DNA from 3 places in the Bacillus sp. PK6-025 genome. Region 1 is predicted to be linked to each of the others. Evidence: riboswitches for the same ligand, from Rfam matches in the RefSeq annotation. Region 1 holds a riboswitch; each other region holds the start of a gene.
What was found. A riboswitch is a leader RNA that binds a small molecule or an ion and turns the genes downstream of it on or off. The one in region 1 is predicted to bind S-adenosylmethionine.
Positions count from the first base shown of each region.

Region 2: another riboswitch for S-adenosylmethionine. It lies ahead of M1D67_RS06200 (bifunctional homocysteine S-methyltransferase/methylenetetrahydrofolate reductase); the one in region 1 lies ahead of mtnK (S-methyl-5-thioribose kinase).
Region 3: another riboswitch for S-adenosylmethionine. It lies ahead of M1D67_RS16570 (MetQ/NlpA family ABC transporter substrate-binding protein); the one in region 1 lies ahead of mtnK (S-methyl-5-thioribose kinase).

Region 1 covers NZ_CP096509.1:1,449,781-1,457,177, forward strand. Annotated here, with positions in the region: gene M1D67_RS07370 (methylated-DNA--[protein]-cysteine S-methyltransferase) at 1-297, shown strand, start outside; gene M1D67_RS07375 (hypothetical protein) at 389-502, shown strand; gene mtnA (S-methyl-5-thioribose-1-phosphate isomerase) at 509-1,570, opposite strand; gene mtnK (S-methyl-5-thioribose kinase) at 1,576-2,772, opposite strand; SAM riboswitch class I at 2,855-2,998, opposite strand; gene M1D67_RS07390 (carbon-nitrogen family hydrolase) at 3,082-3,861, opposite strand; gene M1D67_RS07395 (pyridoxal phosphate-dependent aminotransferase) at 3,957-5,147, shown strand; SAM riboswitch class I at 5,197-5,296, shown strand; gene mtnW (2,3-diketo-5-methylthiopentyl-1-phosphate enolase) at 5,380-6,597, shown strand; gene mtnX (2-hydroxy-3-keto-5-methylthiopentenyl-1-phosphate phosphatase) at 6,594-7,292, shown strand; gene M1D67_RS07410 (methylthioribulose 1-phosphate dehydratase) at 7,253-7,397, shown strand, end outside.
Region 2 covers NZ_CP096509.1:1,229,308-1,236,704, reverse strand. Annotated here, with positions in the region: gene M1D67_RS06220 (spore germination protein) at 1-88, opposite strand, end outside; gene M1D67_RS06215 (DUF3941 domain-containing protein) at 244-366, shown strand; partial or broken gene M1D67_RS06210 (CvfB family protein) at 404-1,272, opposite strand; gene M1D67_RS06205 (YajQ family cyclic di-GMP-binding protein) at 1,413-1,904, shown strand; SAM riboswitch class I at 1,982-2,093, shown strand; gene M1D67_RS06200 (bifunctional homocysteine S-methyltransferase/methylenetetrahydrofolate reductase) at 2,172-4,001, shown strand; gene metH (methionine synthase) at 3,994-7,397, shown strand, end outside.
Region 3 covers NZ_CP096509.1:3,245,368-3,252,764, reverse strand. Annotated here, with positions in the region: gene M1D67_RS16605 (hypothetical protein) at 1-96, shown strand, start outside; gene M1D67_RS16600 (GntR family transcriptional regulator) at 138-530, shown strand; gene M1D67_RS16595 (ATP-binding cassette domain-containing protein) at 523-1,401, shown strand; gene M1D67_RS16590 (ABC transporter permease subunit) at 1,395-2,375, shown strand; gene M1D67_RS16585 (ABC transporter ATP-binding protein) at 2,401-3,099, shown strand; gene M1D67_RS16580 (ABC transporter permease) at 3,089-4,420, shown strand; gene M1D67_RS16575 (sunset domain-containing protein) at 4,449-5,129, opposite strand; SAM riboswitch class I at 5,261-5,368, shown strand; gene M1D67_RS16570 (MetQ/NlpA family ABC transporter substrate-binding protein) at 5,425-6,249, shown strand; gene M1D67_RS16565 (MDR family MFS transporter) at 6,370-7,397, shown strand, end outside.

The sequences.
Region 1 (7,397 bases):
ACGTTCACCCTTCCTCTCCGCCAGGATGGAACCCCGTTTCAGAAAAAAGTGTGGGAGGCGCTGCAGTTGATCCCGTACGGTGAATCACGGAGCTATTTAGATATCGCGTGCGCCGTCGGGAATCCGAAAGCGGTTCGCGCAATCGGCCAGGCCAATAAAAGAAATGCGCTGCCGATTTTGATTCCGTGCCACCGTGTCATCGGCAAAAATCGTTCTTTAACGGGGTACTCCGGAAATGAAACGGATAAAAAAGCGGTGCTGCTCGACATCGAAAATATTGCGTATAAGGGAAAATAATATACGAGCACGCCGTTTCTTTTTTTCGTCAGCGACATATAATTTTATTAAGTTAAAAATGTTGGTCTTGGTAAAAAAGGAGGACGAATAAGTGAAAACGAACCGCCCGAACAAAATAGCAGGATACGCGGAATTGTTCGTCAAGCTGCACGTGTTGACCGAAGAGCAGAAGAAAGACATCATCAAATCGATTAAAATCCGCTAAAGCGGCCTAAGTAAGGGCTTCAGCGGAAAACAGCGCTTCAATTTCTTCTTCAAACCTGTCTGTGATAATCCCTTTTTCCGTAATGATGCCAGAGATTAAATCGTGCGGCGTGATATCAAAAGCAGGGTTGAACACTGGCACCTCTTGCGGAGCTATTTGCGTTCCGTTTATCAGCCTGACTTCATCCGGATCGCGTTCTTCAATCGGAATGTTGTCGCCACATGAAATCGAAACATCAAAAGTTGACAGGGGAGCGGCGATAAAAAACGGGATTTGAAAGGCTTTGGCGAGGATTGCCAAGCCGTATGTTCCGATTTTATTGGCTGTATCTCCGTTTCTCGCGATCCTGTCCGCTCCGACAATGACGGCTGAAATGTTTTTTTCTTTCATCGTATGGGCAGCCATGCTGTCTGTAATCAGCGTCACGTCAATTCCCCCCTGCATAAGCTCCCACGCCGTCAGGCGCGCCCCTTGCAGGACAGGCCTCGTTTCACAGGCATAAATATGAAGGTCGAGGTCCTTTGTTTTGGCAAGATAAAACGGGGAAAGGGCCGTACCGTACCTGCTTGTCGCAATCGAGCCGGCGTTGCAGATGGTCATGATGCTGTCACCCGATTTGAACAAATGCAGTGCATTCTGTCCGATTTGCCGGCACGTTTCTTCGTCTTCAACCTGGATCTGAATGGCTTCATGGATCAGATTTGTTTTTGCTTCATTGACCGATTTTGCGTCCTCCGCACTTATTACCAGCCGATTGAGAGCCCAGGATAAATTGACGGCTGTCGGCCTTGCCTGATTGAGTTCATCTTTGATTTTTCCGAGTTCCACCAGAAACGCGGAAACCTCAGATGTATTGATGCTTTGTGCGCAAAGGGCGAGTCCGAAGGCGGCTGTAATGCCGATGGCAGGTGCACCCCTCACTTTCAGCGTTTGAATCGCATCATAGACGTCTTCTTTTGTTGTGAGGTGCAGGTATTCCGTCTTTTCGGGAAGCTTTTGCTGGTTCAGAATTTTTACCGATGCTTCTTCCCATTCGACAGAGCGGGGCACCGCAAATTGTTCAGGCATGTCATTCACTCCTTAAGTGCGTTCCGAAACGCTTCAATCAAGTCTTTTGGCGTCCGGAAACCACTGCGTTTTTCTATGAATGCTGCGCCTATTTTAAGGGCGAGCTTTTTTTGGCTGATTCTCCGGGAAAACGGAACGATTGTTTCAAGGTCCGCCACATGGGCAAGGCCGATCGTCCGGCGGATCATTTCGCAGCCGGCAAAGCCTGCTGCGTCTTCAAACGCCTGCTTCAGAACTGATTCAAGGCGTCCTTTCTCATTTTTGCAAGCGTCAAGAGCATCGTTTTCCCATGCTTCGCTGAATGTCCGGCTGAACGTATGCCAGACGGTCTCGACATGGCGGTATAAAGGAGCCCGCCTGTTTTCTTCGCGGGAAAGCGCGTGCAGCAGCAGGTTGGCGATAAACTGTCCAATGTCAAACCCGATCGGGCCGAAAAACGCAAATTCAGGGTCGATGATTTTCGTTTCGGCTTCTTCACTTGCGAAAATGCTGCCTGTATGAAGGTCGCCGTGGATCAGCGTTTCCTCTGCAGACAAAAAGCGCTGTTTCAGTTTTGCCGCTTCAATTTTTAATGCTTCATTGCGCCAAAGATCTTCCGCTTCATCGCGAAGCTCTTCTTCGAAATCGTTTGTCTCATGATCAAAGAAAGGGTCTGTGAACACAAGGCTTTCTGTAATATCGCACAGATCCGGATTCGTAAACTGCTTCACAAGCCGCCCTTTAACTGTTGGGTCAAGTGCATATTCAGACGAGTAAAAATGTGTTTTTCCAAGGAATTCTCCGATGTCTTCCGACAGGTGGGGATAATCCTTCCCGTCAATCAGTCCTTTTCTGGCGATTTCCAAGTGAGAAAGGTCTTCCAATACGGTAACGGCAAGCTCGGTGTCAGAATAGTACACGTTCGGGACAAGGTGCGGGACATGCTCGGCTTGGCGGATCAGCGCACTGCTTTCGATTCTCGCCCTGTCAAGCGACAGCGGCCAGCTTTCGCCGACGACTTTCGCATAAGGCACCGCCTGTTTGATGATCAGCCCTTTTTGCTGCTCTTTGTCATACACGCGGAAGACCAAATTCAAGTTTCCGTCCCCGATCTCCCGGCATGTCAGGGTGCTTTTGCTTGGAAAAAGCCCGAGGCGGACGGCCAGCGCGGCCGCGGAGCTTTCGGTCAAAGTTTCGTATGCTGCGGTTTTCGTTACGGTCATGTGTGATTCCCCCTAAATGTCGTTAACAATAAAAAAGCCTCTTTCTCATCGAGAGAAAGAGGCTGATTTGTCGCGTTCGCCTCTCTTATCTCTCAGAATTCAAAGTCTGATGGAATTAGCACCGTGCCCTAGCGGCGCAGAATTTCGCGCCCCATTTCACAATGGTATTACGGTCGGTTGCTGTTGGGGTCATTAGGCCAGTCCTTCACCCAACTCTCGATAAGAGAAATCAATATAAAATTTTGAAATTTCAGTTCGGTCAGTTGCTGAAAATGTTACCAGCATCTCAGTTTTCTTGTCAACACTTTTTTAATATAAATCTCTGCGAATGTCCTCAAAAACCGGAATTTGCCCCCGCGCTTTTTCAATGTCCCCGAGGTTGATTTCGGTCCTGATGACGGCTTCACCGCTCCCTGCTTCAGCGAGGGTGCGGCCGAGCGGATCAATGATGATGCTGTGGCCCGCAAATTCGTTTGCCGGGTCACTTCCCGCTCGGTTGCAGGCTGCGACAAAGCACTGATTTTCAATCGCTCTGGCTTTTAAAAGGCTTTGCCAGTGATCGAGGCGGGCGAGCGGCCATTCCGCCGATACAAAGATGATGCCCGCACCTTCCTTCGTATGTTTTCTGATCCATTCCGGGAAACGGATGTCGTAGCAGATAAACCCCGCAGCCGGGATCCCTTCAAGCTCGAAGCTCCCGTCGCCTGAGCCCGCTGACAAATAAAGGTGTTCGTCCATCAGCTGGAAAAGGTGAGCTTTGCTGTATTCTTTGATCAAATGTCCGTTTTTGTCTGCGATGTACATGATATTGTACACACCGCTTTTTTTCTTAACGGCGACAGAGCCGCATATGATATGGACACGGTTTGCTTTTGCCGTTTCCTGCAGCCATCTCTTCGTTTGCCTGCCTTCTTCATCTGCGATGGAGCCGAGATTTTTTAAATCATAACCCGTCGTCCACAGCTCGGGAAGGAGAAGAACATCCGCTTTCCGGCTTTCCTGTTCGATCAGCTGCTCCGCTTTTTTAAAATTTTCAGAAGGATTGCCGTATGCGATATCGAATTGCAGACATGAAATTGTCAGCTTCAATCTGGATCACCTCATTTTTTTCTTTACATTTTACATTTAACAATATATGATGATGGACTATCATTTCAAGAATTTTTCAAAAGCGGGTGAATCATATGAAATTTGAGCTTTCAGATGTGCTGAAACAGCTGCCTGAGCAGTTTTTCGCTTCCTTGGTGAAAAAGGTGAATGAAAAAATCGCCGCCGGCCATGATGTGATTAATCTCGGCCAGGGGAATCCCGATCAGCCGACACCTGATCACATCGTTGATACAATGGCGCAAGCCGTTCGCAACCCTAAAAACCATCAGTATTCCTCCTTTCGCGGCAGCCGTTCACTCAAGGAGGCGGCAGCCGCGTTCTATCGAAGGGAATACGGCGTAGAGCTCGATCCCGAACGCGAAGTCGCTGTATTGTTCGGCGGAAAAGCCGGTCTTGTCGAGCTTCCGCAATGTTTGTTAAATCCGGGGGATGCCGTGCTCGTTCCCGATCCCGGCTATCCCGACTACTGGTCGGGCGTTGAGCTGGCAAGAGCGAACATGGAAACGATGCCGCTTACAGCGGGCAATCAGTTTCTGCCTGACTACAGCCGGATTCCGAAGGAAGTGAAAGAAAATGCGAAGCTCATGTATTTAAATTATCCAAACAATCCAACCGGTGCCCAAGCCACGCCTGTTTTTTTCGAAGAGACTGTCCGGTTTGCCAAGTCGAACGGAATTTGCGTCGTCCACGATTTTGCCTACGGTGCGATCGGCTACGACGGCAAGAGGCCTGTCAGCTTTCTCGAAACGGAGGGGGCAAAAGACACAGGAATCGAAATTTACACGCTTTCCAAAACGTATAATATGGCTGGATGGCGGGTCGGGTTTGCAGTTGGCAACGCATCTGTGATCGAAGCGCTGAACCTTTATCAGGACCATATGTATGTCAGCCTTTTTAAAGCGGTCCAAGACGCCGCGGCAGCCGCGCTTCTATCAGACCAAGCGTGTGTCAAGGAGCAAAATGAGCGCTACGAAAAAAGGCGGGATGTATGGATTCGTGCGGTCCGCGAAATCGGTTGGCACGCGGATGCTCCGCAAGGTTCTTTTTTCGCCTGGATGCCTGTCCCTGACGGGTATACATCTGAGGCTTTTTCCGATCTGCTTCTCGAAAAAGCGAATGTCGTCACAGCGCCCGGCATCGGCTTCGGCAAATACGGAGAAGGCTATGTGAGAGTCGGCCTCTTGACAAGCGAAGAGCGGCTCCGGGAAGCGGCTTCGCGCATTGCCAAGCTGAATATATTCAAAAAGACCGGCCACAGTCATTGACAACCGGGAAAAACGATGGGATAATTCAAAATAATTTATAAAATCAATATTCTTATCAAGAGCAGGCAGAGGGACAAGCCCGATGAAGCCCGGCAACCGACTTTTTAAGCACGGTGCTAATTCTTGCAGCTGACGCTGAGAGATAAGGATTCGAACCTGAAATGCGAAACCTCTTTTAGCTAAAGCAGCAAAAGAGGTTTTTTATATGCATGAAGCAGGAAGGAGCTACAGAATGAGTGAACTTTTGGCAACATATGTTTTGACAGATCAAGGATGTGACGCAGAAAAGCGGGCCGAGCAAATCGCGATCGGACTGACGGTCGGGTCGTGGACAGATCTGCCGCTCTTAAAGCAGGAACAGCTGAAAAAGCATAAAGGACGCGTCGTCAAGGTCGAAGAAACAGAAAGCGCGCTGGGGGAAAAACAGGCAACGGTCACCATCGCTTATCCGGAAGCCAATTTTACAAGCGACGTTCCCGCTGTGCTGACGACCGTTTTTGGAAAGCTGTCTCTCGACGGAAAAATCAAATTGGCGGATTTGGAGTTTTCGCAGTCTTTTAAACGATCATTGCCGGGCCCGAAATTCGGCGTATACGGGATCCGGAAAAAAATCGGCGAATTTGAAAGGCCTCTGTTGATGAGCATTTTTAAAGGCGTCATCGGCCGCGATATGGAAGACTTGAAGGAACAGCTCAGACAGCAGGCGCTCGGCGGAGTGGATTTGATCAAGGACGATGAAATCTTATTCGAAACAGGCAGTGCCCCCTTTGAAAAACGAATCACGGAAGGAAAAAAAGTGCTTGAGGCAGCTTTTGAAGAAACAGGGCGCAAAACGCTGTATGCCGTCAACCTGACGGGCAGGACAATGGAGCTGAAATCGAAGGCGAGAAAAGCAGCCGAGCTCGGAGCCGATGTGTTGCTGCTGAATGTGTTTGCCTACGGGCTCGATGTTTTGCAAAGCCTTGCGGAAGACGACGACATCCCGCTGCCGATCATGGCGCACCCGGCAGTAAGCGGCGCACTCACTTCGTCGCCGCATTACGGTTTTTCCCATTCGCTCTTGCTCGGCAAGCTCAACCGGTATGCGGGTGCTGATTTCAGCCTGTTCCCTTCACCGTACGGAAGCGTTGCTCTGCCGAAGCGGGATGCGCTTGCCATATATGATGAATGCACGAAGGAAGACGTTTTTAAACCGACATTCGCCGTCCCGTCGGCCGGTATTCACCCCGGCATGGTGCCGCTCTTGATGAAAGACTTCGGCATTGACCATATCATCAACGCAGGCGGGGGGATTCACGGTCATCCAAACGGAGCGGCAGGCGGAGGAAGGGCGTTTCGGGCGATCATTGATGCCGTCCTGGAAGCGGAGCCAGTCGAAGAAAAAGCAAAGCGTTCTCCCGATTTAAAGCTCGCCCTTGAAAAATGGGGAAGGGTTGAGGTTTCCGTATGAGGCAGCCGCTTATCATTTGCGATTTTGACGGAACCATTACAACGAACGACAACATCATCAGCATTATGAAACAATTTGCTCCAGAAGAGTGGCTCGCTTTAAAAGACGGGGTTCTGTCCAGGGACATATCGATTAAGGACGGGGTCGGCAGAATGTTTCAATTGCTGCCGTCAAGCCTGAAAGAAGACATTATGGAATATGTAATGAAACAAGCCGAGATCCGCCCCGGGTTTACAGAGTTTGTCTCTTTCCTGGATGAGCAGGGTCTTCCGTTTTACGTCGTGAGCGGAGGGATGGACTTTTTCGTCTATCCTCTGCTTGAAGGCATTGTCGAAAAGGAACGCATTTACTGCAATGAGGCCGGCTTTTCAGGACGCAATATCGAGATCCGCTGGCCGTATCCGTGTGACGGCAGCTGCGGAAATGAATGCGGCTGCTGCAAGCCTTCTATCATCCGCCGGCTGAAAGGCCGGGACGATTTTGTTGTCATGATCGGGGACTCTGTTACAGATGTTGAAGCTGCCAAATGTTCCGACTTGTGCATCGCGCGCGATTATTTGCTGCGGGAATGTGAGGGGCTCGGCCTGAAGCATGCGGGATTCGGCGATTTCCGTGATGTAAAGCGAATACTTGAAGAGACCGCGGAGGTGAAAGAATGGACCCTGAGCAAAAATGGCACGAACTTGCCGAGGTAAAAAAAGAGCTTGCGGAAAGGGATTGGTTCCCTGCGACAAGCGGCAATCTGTCAATCAAAGTATCAGAAGACCCGCTGCGATTTCTCATCACAGCAAGCGGAAAAG
Region 2 (7,397 bases), 220 kb from region 1:
TGATCGGACAAATTTTGAACGCACCGCCAAAATTGACGACTCCTCCTGCCGAAACACTTTGAATGTAAACTGAGCAGCAATGTTTCATACCAAGTCTCCTTTTTTTGGGTCTTATGATATGTGTATGCTGGCGGTACAAGGAGGCTTAAACTTCCCGGCAAAAAACATCGCGGTTGGGAGAGTACATAGTTTCGCCGGCAGTGTGCAAGCTAAAAGCGACATTTTGACAGGAGGTGCTTCCTCATGAAAGATGATGATAAAAAGCCAGTTGACAACAACGCCGTCAACCAGCAGAAAAACCGGCTCGCTGAAAAGAACAGACAAGCCGGTAAACACCAGGAATCAAAGAAGCCTGATCACTTGTAAAAAACCGGCGGCGTCCTCATCGGACGCCGCCTCATATTTATTTTTTCTCGTATGTCCAGCCCTCTTCCTGATAGATTTTATCCTGTTTCATCAGATGACCGAGCGCCCTTTTAAATGCTGCTTTGCTCATGTTGAAGCGCTCTTTGATATCCTCAGGGTCGCTTTTATCCCAGAACGGCATCGCGCCGTTTCTCGTTCTCATATAAGTCAAAATTTGTTCTGCATCAACCGATAAGGCATCCTGCTTTCTTGGCAGAAGCGACAGATTAACAGAACCGTCTTCTTTTACTTTGATCACCCTTGCGGTCAGCTTTTCCCCAAGCCTCGGCTCTTCCTTTCGCTCAGAAGAATGGATAAAGCCTCTGATGCCGGTTTCGGAAATCATAAAAGAGCCTGATGCGATCAAGCGGTAGATCGTTCCGGTGAGCTCTTTATTCATCAGACCGGGTGAAGCTTCACTAAACAGCTCGCTGATCTTATCCTCCGGCGCCGGTTTGGCAAACATCCTTCCGTGCCCCGTGATTTTCAGCATACAGTACAGCCTGTCCCCTTTTTGCGGCCATACTGATTCATACGGCGGGAGATGCTCTGTCGCAACGAGGGCGTCCTTCGAGAGCCCGACATCGACGAAAACCCCCATGCCGCTGACGGCATCAACGACTTCCACCCAGCCGTACTGTTCAGCGCTGATCATCGGCTTTCTCATCGTAGCCGCCAAGCGATCTTCATGATCGACATATAAAAAGACATCGACCTCTTCTCTGTCTTCAATATCCTCCGTGATCTCGCTCTGATGCAGAAGGACCGCCGTTTCGCCGTCCGTCAAAAAGTAACCGTAATCGGCTTTATGATCTATTTTCAATGTTAGCTGCTGTCCTGGTTTCATACTGTTTCTTCCTTTCTTATCCGCCTGTTTTTCTTTTTCTTATTATTCCTCCAATGTTAAAATTATTGCCGGATCGCGGCCAGGCAAACCGCTCGATATTGGAAGTTTCACCTTATTCTACTATAATTGACTCATAAGTAAAATGGATGGAGGTTTTCACATGGCGAAAGAAAGCTCATTTGATATCGTCTCAAAGGTTGAACTGCCTGAAGTTCAAAACGCAATTCAGACCGCTCTCAAGGAAATCGGCACACGCTATGATTTCAAAGGGTCAAAAAGCAGCATCACACTCGAAGGAGACGAGCTCGTTCTCGTATCGGACGACGAATTTAAAATGAACCAGCTGAAAGACGTGCTTGTCGGCAAACTGATCAAGCGGAACGTCCCGACGAAAAACATCGAATACTCAAAGCTTGAGAACGCTTCAGGCGGCACGGTCAGACAGCGCGGAAAACTAGTTCAGGGCATCGACAAAGAAAACGCGAAAAAAATCAATAACCTGATAAAAAAATCGGGTCTGAAAGTTAAATCGCAAGTGCAGGATGATCAAGTCCGCGTAACCGGAAAAAATAAAGACGACCTTCAGCAAATCATCGCGATGGTGAGGGAAGCCGACCTGCCGATTGATGTCCAATTTATAAATTTTCGATAAATTCTTAATTTACTGTTGATTATTCTCCCGATTTTCGGTAAATTGAGTAAAAGTAATCAATAGAAACTAAATAGCTGTTCTTATCAAGAGAGGCAGAGGGACTGGCCCGATGAAGCCTCAGCAACCGGTGAATGAATATTCATGACCAAGGTGCTAAATCCAGCAAGCAGTCTGCTTGGAAGATAAGAAGACGGACAATGTCGATGAAAAGTCTTCTGCTTCACAGAAGACTTTTTTGTTTATCAAAAATGCTTAAGGGGGAAAACGATGGGTTTTTTGGAGGATATAAAAAGCAAAACGTTAATCGCGGACGGCGCAATGGGCACACTTCTGTATTCCTACGGGATCGACAGGTGTTTTGAGGAACTGAACATCTCCAAGCCCGAAGAAGTGAGACGCGTCCACGAAGCGTATGTACAGGCCGGCGCCGATATTATTCAAACGAACACGTACGGCGCAAACTTCATTAAGCTGTCCAGATACGGGCTCGAAGACGAAACAAAACAAATCAACGAAAAAGCGGTCCGTCTCGCCCGCTCCGCCGCCGGTTCTGCTTATGTTCTCGGTACGCTCGGCGGAATCCGGACGTTCAACAAAAACTCGTATTCTCTCGAGGACATTAAAAGAAGCTTCCGCGAACAGCTCTATCTTCTGTTAAATGAGCAGTCGGACGGACTTCTGCTCGAAACCTATTATGATTTAGAAGAAGCGCGCGAAGTTTTAAAGATTGCCAGAAAGGAAACAGAGCTGCCGATCATTTTGAATGTCTCAATGCACGAAGAGGGCGTTCTTCAGGACGGAACCCCGCTTGCGGACGGCCTGAAGCAGCTGGCATCCCTCGGCGCAGACGTCGTTGGCATCAACTGCCGCCTCGGCCCTTATCATATGATCAGAGCGCTTGAAGAAGTCCCGCTTTTAGAAGACGCCTATCTTTCCGTCTATCCGAACAGCAGCCTCCCATCCCTTGTCGAAGGCAGGCTTGTTTATGAGACAGATGATGAATATTTCAGGGAAAGCGCGGAGGAATTCCGCAATCAAGGCGCACGGATCATTGGCGGCTGCTGCGGAACCACGCCGAACCACATCAGGGCGATGGCTGAGGCGGTCAAAGGGCTTCCTCCAGTCACCGAAAAGCACGTGAAAATCAGAAAGAAAGCGGCGCTTGCTGTTCAAAACGAAAGGACAGAGCCCGTTCTCGACGATCTGGCCAAGCAAAAACGGTCCATTATCGTCGAACTCGATCCTCCAAAACAATTAAACTTTGAGAAATTTTTGCACGCCGCTAAAGAGCTTCAATCAGCCGGAATCGATGCACTGACATTGGCGGACAACTCGCTTGCCACACCGAGGATCAGCAATGTCGCCTGCGGCGCGCTCTTAAAACAGCGCCTCGATATGAGGTCGCTGATCCATATTACATGCAGAGACCGCAACCTGATCGGCCTGCAGTCCCATCTAATGGGGCTCGATACACTGGGGCTGTCAGACGTGCTGGCGATTACCGGCGATCCGTCGAAAATCGGCGACTTTCCGGGAGCGACTTCCGTCTATGATCTGACATCGTTCGATTTGATCAGCCTGATCAAGCAGTTCAACGAAGGCTTGTCATATTCAGGTAAACCGCTCGGCAAGAAAACAAATTTCTCAGTGTCGGCCGCCTTCAATCCGAATGTCAGACACATTGACAAAGCGGTGAAACGGCTTGAGAAAAAAATCGCCTGCGGCGCAGACTATTTCATTTCCCAGCCTGTCTATTCAGAGGAGCAGCTCATCAAAATCCACGAAGAAACAAAGCATCTTGAAACACCGATCTATATCGGCGTCATGCCGCTGACCAGCAGCCGCAACGCGGAATTCATCCACAACGAAATCCCCGGCATCAAACTGTCCGATTCAATCCGCGAAAAGATGGCGCTGGCGGGAAATGACAAACAAAAACAGGCCGAGGAAGGGCTCGCGATCGCCCGCTCCCTGCTTGATGCGGCGTGCGACCTGTTCAACGGCATTTATCTGATCACACCGTTTTTGCGGTCTGATTTAACCGCCGAACTGACGGCATATATCCACCAGAAAGAAAAGGAGAAAACAAATGTTTAACATCAATGACCAGCTGAAGAAAAAAATCCTCGTCCTTGACGGTGCGATGGGAACGATGATCCAGAATGCCGGTTTGTCCGCCGCTGACTTCGGCGGCGAGGCCTATGAAGGGTGCAATGAATTTCTAAGCATCACGGCACCTCATATCATTCAGGGCATCCACGAAGCCTATCTGGCCGCTAAAGCCGATATCATCGAAACCAATACATTCGGAGCCACACGGCTCGTTCTGGACGAGTACGACCTCGGGCAGCGCGCCTATGAAGTCAACCTCGCTTCAGTCAAACTCGCCAAAGCGGCCGCCGAAAAGTTTTCCACACCTGAATGGCCAAGGTTTGTCGCCGGCGCGATGGGTCCGACGACAAAAACCCTTTCCGTCACCGGCGGCACGACCTTTGACGAGCTGATCGATAATTACGAGGAACAGGCAAGAGCGCTGATCACAGGGGGAGCCGACCTCTTGCTGCTCGAAACGAGCCAGGATATGCTGAACGTTAAAGCGGGCTTTATCGGTATCAGACAAGCCTTCGAAAAAACCGGCAAAACCCTTCCCCTCATGGTATCAGGCACGATCGAACCGATGGGCACGACACTGGCCGGCCAGGATATCGAATCGTTCTATATCTCACTCGAGCATATGAAGCCGGTCAGCGTCGGTTTAAATTGCGCGACGGGCCCGGAATTTATGACAGATCACATCAGAACCCTTTCTTCCCTTGCGAGGACGGCCGTCAGCTGCTATCCGAATGCCGGCCTCCCCGATGAGGAGGGACAATACCATGAATCACCGCAATCGCTCGCGAAAAAAATCAAGGCGTTTGCAGAAGAAGGCTGGCTGAACATTGTCGGCGGCTGCTGCGGAACGACGCCCGCCCATATTGAAGCGCTGGCCGATGAAGTAGCCTCGCTGCCGCCGCGGACGGTCCCTTCGGAAAAAAAGCCGCACACCGTCTCAGGGATCGACGGACTAATTTATGAAGAAACGATGCGTCCCCTTTTTGTCGGGGAGCGGACAAATGTCATCGGATCGAGAAAATTCAAGCGGCTGATCGCTGAACAGAAATTTGAGGAAGCATCCGAAATCGCGAGAGCCCAAGTGAAAAACGGCGCCCATGTCATCGACATCTGCCTTGCAGACCCGGACCGCGATGAAGCGGAAGATATGGAAGGCTTCTTAAAAGAAGCGATGAAAAAAGTAAAAGCCCCGTTTGTCATCGACTCGACGGACAAAACGGTGATTGAAAAGGCGCTGAAATACTCACAGGGAAAAGCGATCATCAATTCGATCAACCTTGAAGACGGCGAAGAACGGTTCGCTGACATCCTCCCGCTCGTCAAACAGTTCGGAGGGGCACTCGTCGTCGGCACGATCGATGAAGAGGGAATGGCGGTCACCGCGGAAAAGAAGCTGGCCGTCGCCGTCAGGTCGCATCAGCTGCTCACCGAAAAGTACGGAATACCGGCCAGCGATATCATCTTCGATCCGCTCGTCTTCCCTGTCGGAACAGGTGATGAACAATACATCGGCTCAGCTAAAGAAACGATCGAAGGCATCCGCCTCATCAAAGAGCGGCTCCCTGAATGTTTAACGATTCTCGGCGTCAGCAACGTCTCATTCGGTCTTCCGCCCGTCGGCCGGGAAATCTTAAATGCTGTATTCTTGTACCACGCAACACAGGCCGGGCTTGATTACGCGATCGTCAATACGGAAAAGCTTGAGCGGTTCGCTTCCATTCCTAAAGAAGAAGTCGAAATGGCTGAAAAACTTCTGTTTCACACTGATGACAAAACGCTCGCATCCTTCACTGACTTCTACCGCGGAAAGAAAAAAACGGACAAACAGCCGAAAACATCTCTTTCCCTGGAAGAGCGCTTGGCTGAGTACGTCATCGAGGGTACAAAAGAAGGCTTGATTCCCGATCTCGAACAAGCGTTGAAAAAATTTGCCGCCCCGCTCGACGTGATCAACGGTCCGCTTATGGATGGCATGGCGGAGGTCGGACGGCTGTTTAACAACAATGAGCTGATTGTCGCTGAAGTGCTGCAGTCGGCAGAAGTCATGAAAGCTGCCGTTTCCTTTCTCGAACAGTATATGGAAAAGAAAGACGACAGCGGCAAAGGAAAGATCGTTTTGGCAACCGTTAAAGGCGATGTCCATGATATCGGCAAAAACTTAGTCGACATCATTTTAAGCAACAACGGCTACAAGGTTGTCGATCTTGGGATTAAAGTGACACCGCAGGAATTAATTGAAGCGGTCCGCAAAGAGAATCCCGATATCATCGGTCTGTCCGGCCTGCTCGTCAAATCGGCGCAGCAAATGGTCGTTACAGCGCAGGACCTCGACAAAGCGGATATTTCCATCCCGATTATGGTCGGCGGGGCCGCTCTTTCAAGAAAGTTCACAAACATGAAAATTTCGCCTGAATATAAAGGGCCGGTTTTATACGCGAAGGACGCCATGGACGGCTTATCGCTCGCCAATCAGCTGCGGACGGACCCGTCGCAGTTTCTCGAGAAAAAAGAAGCTGCTGCACCCGCCGCCGTCGCGGAGAAAAAGCAGACGAAAGCCGTGATTGAAATGCTTGAAAAACGGGCGCACGTTCCGCAGGCGCCGGTCTTTCAGCCGGAAGACTTGAAGCGGCACTATTTGAAAAATATCGACCTTTCCTATATCGTGCCGTATGTCAATGAACAAATGCTGCTCGGCCATCACCTCGGCTTGAAAGGAAAAGTCAAAAAACTCCTGGCTGAACAGCATCCGAAAGCACTGGAGCTGAAAGAGCTGATTGACGAGTTGCTGAGAGACGGGAAAGAGCACGGCTGGTTCGACCCCGCGGTCGTATATCAATTTTTCCCCGCGTACAGCGACGGGGATTCGCTCCATATTTTAGACCCCGGGAACAAAGACAGCATCCTTGAAACGTTTGTTTTTCCTAGGCAGGAAAAGCTTCCGTACCGCTGTATTTCCGATTATGTCCGACCGAAAGGAGAGCTTGATTATGTCTCGTTCTTTGCCGTGACAGCGGGCAGACATGTAAGAGCAGCCGCCAACCGCTTTAAGGAGGAAGGCGACTACTTGAAAAGTCATGCGGTACAAGCGCTCGCTCTTGAGCTGGCCGAAGGACTCGCCGAACGGACGCACCAGGTTATCCGCGACCGCTGGGGCTTCCCTGATGCACCAGACTTCACGATGGAACAGCGTTTTCAGGCGAAATACCAGGGACAGCGCTATTCCTTCGGCTACCCGGCCTGTCCGAATCTCGAAGATCAGGAAAAACTCTTCAGACTCATCCAGCCCGAAGGAATCGGCGTGCACTTAACAGAAGGCTTTATGATGGAGCCCGAAGCTTCCGTATCAGCGATCGTTGTCTCCCATCCGGAAGCCAGATATTT
Region 3 (7,397 bases), 1.8 Mb from region 1:
GTGGTCGTGGCGTTTATCATTGCCTGTTCGTTCTTGTTTGTTCTTGCGAAGCTGGGCTATATAATTCAAGAAAATTTGGGATACGTGTTTTTTTAAAAGTGAATGACCTGAGATTGAACGAGAAAGAAGGGAGATAGATGATTCAAATCGATCCGAGAAGCTCTACCCCGATCTATGAGCAGATTATCCAGCAGATGAAAGAGCTTTGCTTAAAAGGGATAATCAAGCCTGGAGATAAACTTCCTTCTGTCAGAGAGCTTGCAACCATTATCATTGCAAACCCGAATACTGTCAGCAAAGCCTATAAAGAACTTGAACGGGAAGGAATAATTGAAACGTTGAGGGGGAGAGGAACGTATATTTCAGAAAACGCGAAAGTTACGCTTGATGAAGGGAAGATTGCGATGATTAAAGAGCAGTTAAAGCAGCTGATCATCGATGCGCATTACGCTGGGATCGACACTAAAAAGCTGCAGGAGTGGATGGCGGAAATCGACAAAGAAGTGAGAGGAGGGGAAGTGAATGATTGAGCTCAAATCTGTATCAAAAACCATTGACGGAAAACAAATACTCAAAAACATCTCCTTTAAGCTTGAGGAAGGAGAGATTTTCGGACTGCTCGGCAGAAACGGCTCAGGGAAAACGACGCTTCTCCGCCTGATTCAGCAAATCCTGCTGCCTGATGAGGGAGATATCTACTTCGGCAGCGTCAAGGTGAAGGACCATCCGCTCGTCAAGCGCAATATCGTCTATATGCCCGTTCAAAACACCTATTTCGAAAAATACAATTACAAACAGCTCGTCAATATTTTGCGAAACATTTATCCTGACTTTGATGTTACATACGCTAATGAATTAATGAACCGCTACGATATTCCCGAAACAAAAAAGTACAGGGAATTGTCTACAGGATTGAAAAAGCAAATGTCGCTGATCTTGTCATTTGCGATCCGGCCGGCGGTCATCCTGCTCGATGAACCGACAGACGGCATTGATGCCGTCACAAGACAAGATGTTCTCCAGCTGATGGTCGATGAAGTGGCTGAAAACAACACGACGATTCTCATCACATCCCACCGGCTTGAGGATATTGAAAGAATGTGCAACCGAATCGGTTTTCTCGAAGACAATACATTGTCGAACATCATGGATCTTGATGAACTGAAAGGCGATTTTATTAAAATCCAAATGGCATTTGAAGAAGATGTCAATTTGAAAATCAGGGAAAGGGAAATCCCTGTTTTGGATCACACCGGCGTGTTTTATACGGTGTTGATTCCGAAAGCAGACGATGTGAGCAAACAATTTCTAAAAAGTTTGTCTCCGAAAGTTTGGAACGAGCTTCCGGTCAGTCTTGAGGAAGTATTCATCGCGAAGTATGGAGGTAAGCGAAGATGGTAGACCGCGGACTTTTATATAAAGAGTGGAAACAGCATTTCTGGATTTTTTTAGTTGTGTTTGCAGCGGTGATGCTGAGTGAACCGTTTTCGATTTTAAATGATTATTTTCAGTATCAAGGATGTCTTGCGGAACAGAAAAAATTTCCCGATATAGAGTGCGTTTTATATAAAGATTATGAGATAAGCGGGGTCATGAGAATGTTCTGGATTGGCGGAGTCGCGCTTGCACTCAGCCAGATCGGGTTTGAACGGAGCAGAGGAACGCTTGATTTCACACTCGGGCTCCCTTATAGGCGAGGCATCATTTTCAATACGAAATATTTCTTGGGTATTACAATTCTTTTAACAGCCCAGCTATTATCTTACTTGTTATCTTATGCCTTAGTTGTTTTGTATAAGGTTGACGTCGTCAACTTTCACGAGTATTTTATCGGATCGGTCATATTCTGCTTTATGGTCTACTCGCTTGTCATGGCGGCGGGCGCGATGACCGGCAATCCGCTGGCCCAGATGATTGTTGCTTTTTCAACGTCGATTCTGCCTTATTTGCTGATCGGCCTTCCGATGGCAAACTTGCAGATTATCATGAGTTTCTTTGGGGTTAATTCTGCTTTATTTTCTCAGGATTCATATTTTTTAAATTATATAACGCCGATTGTGTACCTCGACGGTTTCGGCGTCCATAACGGCGGCTTGGCCTTTACGCTGTTGATTCCGCTGGTCATGGGGATCTTGTTTTATATAATCGGCTATTTTTGCTTTATCAAACAGCAGCTTGAACGGAACGGACATTTTTTTCTCTGGAGAAAAATGGATCGCCCGATTCAAATTCTCGTGATTTTATTTGGCATCTGGGGATTCGGCGCAGCCACTTCTTCTAGCCTGTTCAGCTATATCTTCGGTATGTTGATCGGTTCGGCAGTCGGATTCTTAATCAGTTACTTCTTGATTTTCAAAAAAATAAAACAGCTGTAATCCATAATGGAGAGGAGATTTACAAATGATCAGTGTAGAGCATATTCACCACTCATTTAAAGTCGGCAAAAAGGGGAGGGAAAATGAAATTAAAGTGTTAAAGGATGTCTCGCTTACCGTTGAAAAAGGCGAAATCGCCTGCATTGTCGGACGGAGCGGTTCCGGAAAATCGACGCTGTTGAACTTGATTTCCGGCTATATCGCCCCGACAAAAGGTAAGATCGTCATTGACGGTACGGATGTCACAAAGTACAGCGAAAAAGAATGGGCGGCATTCAGGCTTGAACATTTCGGCTTCATCTTTCAAAGTTTTCAGCTGATTCCGAGCTTGACGACTTACGAAAACATCGAACTGCCTCTGACTTTAAAAGGTGTTCATCCGTCTGAGCGGAAGCAGCGCGTCAATGAGATGCTTCACCGCGTCGGCCTTGAAAACCACGCTGGACACTATCCGAATGAGCTTTCAGGCGGACAGCAGCAGCGCGTCAGCATCGCCCGCGCTTTGATTTTGAATCCGTCAATCATTTTAGCCGACGAGCCGACCGGAAGCCTGGACTCCGAAACAGAACAGGAAATCCTCGAATTCATTCGGCAGCTGAACAGGGAGCGCGGTATTACATTCGTCATCATCACGCACGATGACGAGGTGGCATCGATCGCCAAAACGAAATTTCAGTTATCTGACGGCGTGTTAGAGAAAGGGGAAGAGACTGTTGAAGTTTAAGGATCAGTTGAAGTTCATTAGAAGAAATATGAAGAAAAACCGCCTGCGTGTATTCATGACCATTCTCGCAACAACGGTGGCCTGCGCGTTTTTAATCGTGCTCGCATCGGTCGGATTCGGACTGCAAAAATCGATGACTGAACAGCTGATGAAAGAACAGATTGTCACTGAAATTCAGGTTGTCGGAAAAGAAGGAAAGAGCGATCGGAAAGTTCAAAAGAAAGACTTGAAAGAATTCGAAAATCGCAAAGATGTGTCCGCGATTATCGAGCGCACGCAGGTGTTCGCACCTGCTGAAGCAAAGTTGGGCAACAGGACAAACAATCAAATGTCGAATATCACGATTACTGACATGGCTGCTGAACAAAAAGCCAATATTAAACTCGATCGCGGCCGCGTAGCGAAAACACCGAATGAAATCGTCGTCGGCTACCATTTCGGGAAGAATCTCTGGACGAAAAAAGAAGCCCAAGATTATGAAAAGCAGATGGAAAATAATGCTGAGGAAGTAAAAGAACCAAAAGGATACGCAGAAGATATTCTCGGCAAAACAATTGAATTAAAGATCTCAAAAATGGATGAAAAAACAGGAGAAGAAGGGAAAGCGAAAACATATGATCTGAAAGTTGTCGGAGTGACGAAAAAACCTTCTTATGAATGGGCAAGCGATTCAACGGTCTATGTCAGCAACGACATGCAAAAAGACATCACCGGATTTCTGAAGGCGGACAAAGACAACGGCACGATCGAAAAAAAGCTTTCGGTTTACGCGGATAATTTTGAACATGTCGGACAGCTGACAACAGATTTGGAGGATGAAGGCTACTACGTCGATTCAATAACGAAAAAACTCGAAAGCATCAATCTGTTTTTCATGGCTTTTAAAATCGGTCTGATCTTTGTCGGAGTCATTGCCGTTTTGATTTCAGCCATCGGGATTTTCAACACGATGACAATGGCGGTTACAGAACGGACGCAGGAAATCGGGATTATGAAAGCGATCGGGGCCAGCCCGAATGTGATCCGCCGAATGTTCCTGCTGGAAAGCGCCTATATCGGCATCTTAGGATCTGTTTTAGGTATTATCATTTCATACGGTGTCAGCTTTTTAGTGAACAAGATTATTCCTGTCATTTTATCATCGGTTTCAGAAGGAGAAGCGAGTGCGGCAGAGCTCAGCATCACCTTCTCGCATATTCCGGTCAGCCTTGTACTCATCGCCACCTTGATCAGTGCAGGCGTCGCCATTCTTTCAGGCCTGAATCCGGCCATTAAAGCGACAAGAACGAACGTGCTGACAGCATTAAGAAGAGAGCTTTAAGAAAAAAGCTGGCGGTATGCCGGCTTTTTTAACGTTTCGGAGGTCTGTACCCCGCATCACGCGCCTCCTGTTCTGTGCAGAACCAGCGGGCGACGTTTTTCGTGCGGTCATAATATGTACTTCCCGGTGTATGATAAATATGGTTGACGCTTCCTTTGATTTTGCACTCCTGTTTGCTTTCACCGCTGTTTTTCTTAGGGGAGGGCGCGCTGTGTGACGTTCCGGCCTGAGCGGTGGCGTTCTTTTCTTTTACAGTGGCTTCGGTACTGCCGCTTTTTTCTTCAGTTTTAGCCAGTTTTTCTGACAGCGATTTTGTTTTTTTCGTAAGCGAGTCTTTTTCTTTTGTCAGTTTTTCATTTTCTTTTTTTAATGTGTCATTCTCCGTTTTGGCTGCCTTCAGTTTTTCGTTTGCTTGATTGAGCTGCTGCTTTAATGCGGTTTGCTCCTTTTGTACAGCGCTGTGTTCAGTTTTCAGTTCCTGAAGCTCGGTTGTCAGGTCCTCTGTTTTTGTCTCATCGATGGCATATGTTTCCTCACTGTAATAAGGCGCAGAGATGATCAGGAGGAGAAGTCCGCCTGCAAAACAAGGATAAAAGAGTTTTCTGGAAAACCTTTTGCCTGGAGAAAAGATTCTTCTGATCAAATGAAATACAAGATAGCAGATGGAAAAAATAAAGGATAAAAACCCGATCAGCATGATAGATTCCATGATTCGTCTCCTTTCGTGTTTGATAACTATATTTTAGCTTAAAAAGAAAAAAATGTTTATACCAAAAAACTTCTTGCAAATCTAAATATTCAAACGTAAAATAAAGAAATCATTTAAAAAACCGAATATGCAGCTTATAAAGAGAGATGGAGGGACTGGCCCGGCGAAATCTCAGCAACCTGCAGCAGAGCAAGGTGCTAAATCCAGCAGAATGTCAGGCGCATTCTGAAAGATAAGTTGAACAACTCTTTCAGGCGCTGAAAGAGTTTTTTTTATTTTGGAGGAGGAGATATACATGAACAAGATATTAAAATGGACTTCCGTGCTGGGACTGGCCTTGAGCATGGCGCTTCTGACCGCATGCGGAAACAATGCCGAAAGCGATGGTAAAACGATCAAAATAGGCGCTACTGCAGGACCGTATTACGATATGGTCAAAAAAGCGATTCAGCCTGAACTTGAGAAAAAAGGCTACAAAGTTGAAGTGGTCGAATTCACCGACTATGTACAGCCGAACACGGCGTTAAGCGAAGGCGAACTCGACGCCAATTTGTTTCAACATGAGGTTTTTATGAAATCATACAATCAAGAAAACAATAAACATCTTGCTGCACTCATTTCTGTGCCGACCGCTCCGATGGGTCTCTATTCTGCCAAATATAACGACTTGAACGATGTCAAAAACGGGGCGGAAGTGGCTGTTCCAAACGATCCGGCCAATGCCGCCAGGGCATTTTTAACGCTCCAGGATCAGGGGCTGATTCGGCTGAAAAGCGATGTCGACACATTGAAAGCCTCTGTGCAGGATATTGCGGAAAATCCGAAAAAGCTGACATTTAAACAGCTTGAATCTGCCAATCTTCCAAGAGCGGTCGATGACCTGGATATCGCGGCTGTCCCGGGTAATTTCGCTCTCTCCGCTAATATGAAGTTGCAGGACGCGCTGGCGCTTGAGAACATGCCTGACCGCTACCGCAATCAAGTGGTAGTGGATGAAAAAAACAAAGACAAGCCATTCGCCAAAGATCTCAAAGAAGCGGTAAAATCCAAAGCTTTCGAAGATGCGATCGATCGGGAATTCGCCGGTTTCGGAAAGCCAAAATGGATGACGCAATCATAAAAAAATTCCCCCTTTAAAAAGGGGGTTTTTTATGTTGAAAATCGAAATCGTGTCAATTGAAAAAAATGGGCAAAACGAATAGAATCTAGAGGGAATGCTAAAGAGAAAGAAGGAAACGCTATGCCGCGCACATTATGGCTTTTGGTCATCGGAATGTTTATCAATGTCACAGGGGCATCTTTTTTATGGCCGCTGAATACCATCTATATCCATCAGCATTTGGGAAAGTCGCTGACAGCGGCCGGATTTGTGCTGATGCTGAACTCAGGGGCAAATGTGCTGGGCAACCTGTTCGGAGGATATTTATTCGATAAAATCGGCGGATTTAAAACGGTCGTACTTGGAATTGTGATCACGTTTGCGAGCCTTTCAGGCCTCGTCTTTTTTCACGAGTGGTTCCAATACATTCTTTTCTTAACATTGGCCGGTTTTGGATCAGGGATCGTGTTTCCGGCATGCTATGCAATGGCCGGATCGGTTTGGCCGGAAGGCGGCAGAAAGCCGTTCAATGCTGTATACGTGGCGCAAAATGCAGGGGTGGCAGTTGGTTCAGCGCTCGGCGGAATTGTCGCGTCTTTTTCATTTACGTATGTTTTTCTGGCGAATGCGATGCTGTATGCCGTCTTTTTCATGATTGCGATTTTCGGATTTAGACGCATCCGGTCTGAAAAAGCCATGCAGTCTTCTGTTTTGGATCATGCCGATTCAGTCAGCGGGAAATCTAGATTCTCCGCGCTTTTGGTTATATGTACGGGCTACCTGCTCGGCTGGGTCGCTTATTCGCAATGGTCCTCGACCATCGCTTCACACACCCAGGAGCTGGGGATATCTCTTGGGCAGTACAGCGTACTTTGGACAGTGAACGGGGCGCTCATTGTTTTCGGTCAGCCGCTGATTGGTTTTTTTGTGAAACGGTTTGCCGAATCGCTGAAAAACCAAATCGTGATCGGATTTGTCATTTTTATGATGGCATACGGAATTTTGTTTGGCGCTGAACGGTTTCCGGCGTTTCTTGCCGCGATGGTTGTGCTAACCATTGGCGAAATGCTTGTATGGCCGGCTGTGCCGACAATCGCCAACCGCCTCGCTCCGAGGGGAAAAGAAGGGTTTTATCAAGGGTTTGTCAACAGTATGGCGACCGGCGGAAG